DNA from 2 places in the Micromonospora sp. NPDC047738 genome. Region 2 is predicted to be linked to the other one. Evidence: riboswitches for the same ligand, from Rfam matches in the RefSeq annotation. Region 2 holds a riboswitch; the other holds the start of a gene.

Region 1 (2,193 bases), on a different contig from region 2:
CGATGTGACGGCCCCGGGTGGTGACAGCCGGTTCCGCACCCAGGGTGCCCGCTCCACCTCCACCGATACCATTCTGTCGACCGTTGGACGACTGAACGCCCAGGGCAACATGGTCAACGGGTGGGGTTACAAGCAGGGCACCTCGATGTCCGGCCCGCACGCCACCGGTGTCGCGGCGCTGGCGCTGTCGGCGCACCCGGGCATGACCCCGGGCCAGCTGTCCGCGTTCCTGGAGCGTACGGCGGTGGCGCAGTCCTGCCCGGCGGGCGTCTACGACCCGGTGCCGAACTGGCCGGTGCCGATTCCGCCGGCCACGTGGCCGCACAACATCGGCCCGTCGTACTGCTCCGGCGGTGCGCGGAACGGGTTCTACGGCGCCGGCATGGTCGACGCGTTCAACGTGGTCAAGTAACACCCGCACCACCAGCGACGGGGTCCGGCGTTCCCACGCCGGGCCCCGTCCTGCTGTTTGCGCTGTTCCGGGCGGGGGTACCGGGGGCGGCATCCGCCGACTCGAGGAGGTCACCCGGTGTCCACCGATGCCATCGTCCGGCTGAAAGAGGACCACAAGGAGATGCGCCGCCTGTTCAAGGCGTTCCAGGACGCCGAGGAGGGGCCGGCGAGCGAACGGCAGCAGCTGGTCCGGCAGATCATCGAGGCGCTGACCGTGCACACCTACCTGGAGAACGAGGTGATGTACCCGGAGGTCCGCAAGCTGGTGCCCGACGTCGAGGACGACATCCTCGAGTCGTACGAGGAGCACCACGTGGCGGACGTGCTCTGCTTCGAGCTCTTCTCCATGGATGCCGAGGACGAGCGGTACACCGCCAAGACGACGGTGCTGATCGAGAACGTCCTGCACCACGTCCAGGAGGAAGAGGAAGAGTGGTTCCCGAAGGTGCGCGCGGCGCTCGGGCGGAACCAGCTGCAGGAGATCGGCGCGCGCATGATCGAACTGCGCCCGAAGGCGCCGAAGACCCCCACCGCCCCGAAGGCGCTCAAGAAGTCACTGGACGCGGTGACGGCCTGAGCGACCCCCGACGCCACGCGGGACCGGTGGGCCGGGTCCCGCGTCATGATCGCCCCGCCCGCGACGAAGGGCAGCCAGCGTCCAGCCCCACCCCGGCCCGCCAGGGTGAACGCCGATCTCGGCTGCCGGCCGGTGCTGGCCGGCACGAACTGCCCGAGCGGCCGGAGGTGGACCGGGCCGGCCCGGGCGGACCCGGTAGGATCGGCGCGGGCCGTGACTGGCGCGTGGGATGGAGCACCATCGGGGAGCGGTCCCGTCACGAGGACGCACGCCGAGCGCCTGGGCCTTCCGCACGTCATCAGGAGGTCGCATGTCGCTGAACGCCGAATCCACCGCCTTCCGCAGCGCGCTGGAGGTGATCCGCGCCGTCGAGCCGCGGGTGGCGGACGCCATCGGGGCGGAGCTGGCCGACCAGCGCGAGTCGCTCAAGCTCATCGCCAGCGAGAACTACGCCTCCCCCGCCACCCTGCTGGCCATGGGCAACTGGTTCAGCGACAAATACGCCGAGGGCACCGTCGGCCGCCGCTTCTACGCGGGCTGCCAGAACGTGGACACCGTCGAGGCACTCGCCGCCGAGCACGCCCGGGAGCTGTTCGGTGCGGCCCACGCGTACGTGCAGCCGCACTCCGGCATCGACGCCAACCTGGTCGCCTTCTGGGCGATCCTGGCCGACCGCGTGGAGTCCCCGGCCCTGAAGAAGGCCCAGGTACGCCAGGTCAACGAGCTGACCGAGGCGGACTGGTTCGCGCTGCGCCGGGAGCTGGGCAACCAGCGGATGCTCGGCATGTCGCTGGACGCCGGCGGGCACCTGACCCACGGCTTCCGGCCGAACATCTCCGGCAAGATGTTCGACCAGCGCAGCTACGGCACCGACCCGGCCACTGGGCTGGTCGACTACGACAAGGTCGCCGAGGCGGCGCGGGAGTTCAAGCCTCTGATCCTGGTCGCCGGCTACTCGGCGTACCCCCGGAAGGTCAACTTCCGGATCATGCGGGAGATCGCCGACGAGGTCGGCGCCACCTTCATGGTCGACATGGCGCACTTCGCCGGCCTGGTCGCGGGCAAGGTCTTCACCGGCGACTTCGACCCGGTGCCGCACGCGCACATCGTCACCACCACCACCCACAAGTCGCTGCGCGGCCCGCGCGGCGGCATGGTGCTCT
Region 2 (2,193 bases):
AGGTGCAGCAGGGCGTGCTGGACGACGCGGGCGGCGGCCCCCCAGGTGCCCCGCGCGGACTCCAGATAGGGCAGCGCGACCACGGCGTGCCGGGCGGCGGCGGCGCGCTGGGCCTGCCAGCCGGTCGAGGTGTCGATCCGGTCGACGCGGGCGCCCCAGGGGTCGTACCGGACCAGGGTGGGCGGGTGCGCCTCGGCGTCGGCGTGCGCGGCCCGCAGCGGCCCAACAACGTCGGCGGCCAGGTCGGCCAGCCGGCCCTTCGCGGCGGCGTGCCCGGCCGGGCCGAGGTGCCGCTCCAGCCAGGACCGCAGCAGCGGGTCCCCGCTGTACGGGTCGTCGGGGGTCGGTGCCGGCTGCACGTAGCGGGTCATGCTCACTCCTTCGAGGGGTGTGGGCCGACGGTAGACGATGCCGCCACCGACGCGACAGGGTCAATGTGGCTGCGCGGTGACGTAACGGGCACATACGGTCGATCCCGATGGGCAAGGAGCAGGCGTGGAGCCGGCCGGCCCGGCCCCGCCGGCCGGTCCGCAGCGGTCTGGTGCTGGCCGGCCTCGGACTGGGCCTGTGCCTGATCGGCGTGGCCGGTCTGGGCGTCTGGAACGTGCAGATGATGCTGCAGGCCAACGGCCCGGTCCGGGACACCGCCGACGCGTTCCTGCGGGAGGTGGCGTCGGGAGACACCGACAAGGCTTACCAGAAGCTGTGCCGGGACGCGCGTAGCCGGTGGAGCGCGGTCGGCTTCGGCAGCTGGGTGCGCACCCCGCCGCAGATCAGCGGCTACGAGATCACCGACGTGTCGGTGGCCACCGAACGCGGCATCCCGCGCGCCACGGTGAAGGCGCGGCTGACCCGCGACGGCGGCGCCAGCGAGGAGCGCAGCCTGCGGGTGGTGCAGGAGGACGGCAAGTGGCGGGTGTGCGGGGACCCGTTCTGACGCCGCAGCCGGGGACGACACGGTGGGCGGCGGTGCCCTATGGTGTCGGCACCACGACTGGCGAAGGTGGGTCACCACCGGGGAGTGCGGATCGGGGGCGTCGACCGCCTGGGTGCCCTCATCAACGAGATGAGGAAGCACATGCCCATCGCCTCGGCCGGTCGTCATCGGATCCTGCACCTGTCTGACACCCACGTCACGGCGAGCGGCGTCGACGAGGACGGCGTGGATGCCCTGGCCGCCCTCGATCGCATCCTCCACGACGCGCGTTTCGTGCCAGGCATCGACCTGGTGGTCGTGAGCGGGGACATCGCCGACGACGGGTCCGTCGCCGGCTGTGCCGCCGTGCGGGCGAGGGTCGGCCACTTCGCACGGGACAGGGGGATCCCGCACGTCTACTGCCCCGGCAACCACGACACCCGCGAGTCGTTCGCGAAGGTGCTGGGCACCGGTCACCTGGCCGCGGACGGCACCGACATGGGTGAGCCAGCCGACCTGGGGTCCGACGAGCGGGCGGCCGTGAGCGTGATCCGCGGGCTGCGGGTGATCACGCTGGACAGCCTGGTGCCCGGGGCGGTGCACGGCGTGGTCGGTGCCGAGCAATTGCGCTGGCTGCGGTCAGTGCTGGCCCGGCCCGCCGAGGCGGGCACGGTCGTCGTGCTGCACCACCCGCCGATCGCGCTGCACTCGTCGCCGCTGATGGGCTCGGTCAACCTGCGCAACGCCGAGCAGTTCGCCGCGGCCGTTGCCGGTGGCGACGTGCGGGCAGTTCTCTGCGGGCACTACCACCTGCAGCTGTCCGGGTCGTTGGACGGCATTCCGGTGTGGGTCACACCCGGCGTGGTCACCCGCATCGACCTCACCGCCCCGCCGCGGCTGGAGCGGGCCGTCACGGGCGCCGGCGCGTCGGTCGTCGACCTCGGCGGCCCGTTCTCGCCGATGTGCCACACCCTCCACGCTCGCGACCCGCGGGCGGGACAGCAGGTCTACCTCGTCGACGCCGTGTCGGGCGTGGACGTGCCGACGGAGTGACGGCCGAGCGCTCAGGCGCGCGGGCCGAGGTCCCCGGAGCGGTAGTGCCGGCGGCAGAGCACCTGGTAGCGCACGTCGGCGTCGTCCACGGTGTCGCCGATGACGACCTGCTCGCCCTCGCGGACCACCCGCCCGTGCACGACCCGGGCGTTGAGCAGCCCTTCCCGGCCGCACCAGCAGAGCACCTCGACCTGGATCCGGGCCACCTCGTCGGCGAGTTCGAA

Evidence for each region. A riboswitch is a leader RNA that binds a small molecule or an ion and turns the genes downstream of it on or off. The one in region 2 is predicted to bind ZMP and ZTP.
Region 1: it holds a riboswitch for ZMP and ZTP, as region 2 does, so the genes downstream of both, ABZ783_RS09790 (glycine hydroxymethyltransferase) here and ABZ783_RS16805 (metallophosphoesterase) in region 2, are expected to answer to the same signal.

The regions. Positions count from the first base shown of each region.
Region 1 covers NZ_JBEYSO010000004.1:342,252-344,444, forward strand. The annotation lists gene ABZ783_RS09780 (S8 family serine peptidase) at 1-412, shown strand, start outside; gene ABZ783_RS09785 (hemerythrin domain-containing protein) at 530-1,030, shown strand; ZMP/ZTP riboswitch at 1,234-1,322, shown strand; gene ABZ783_RS09790 (glycine hydroxymethyltransferase) at 1,341-2,193, shown strand, end outside.
Region 2 covers NZ_JBEYSO010000009.1:67,830-70,022, reverse strand. The annotation lists gene ABZ783_RS16815 (acyl-CoA dehydrogenase family protein) at 1-371, opposite strand, end outside; gene ABZ783_RS16810 (hypothetical protein) at 479-937, shown strand; ZMP/ZTP riboswitch at 981-1,058, shown strand; gene ABZ783_RS16805 (metallophosphoesterase) at 1,079-1,969, shown strand; gene ABZ783_RS16800 (thymidine kinase) at 1,981-2,193, opposite strand, start outside.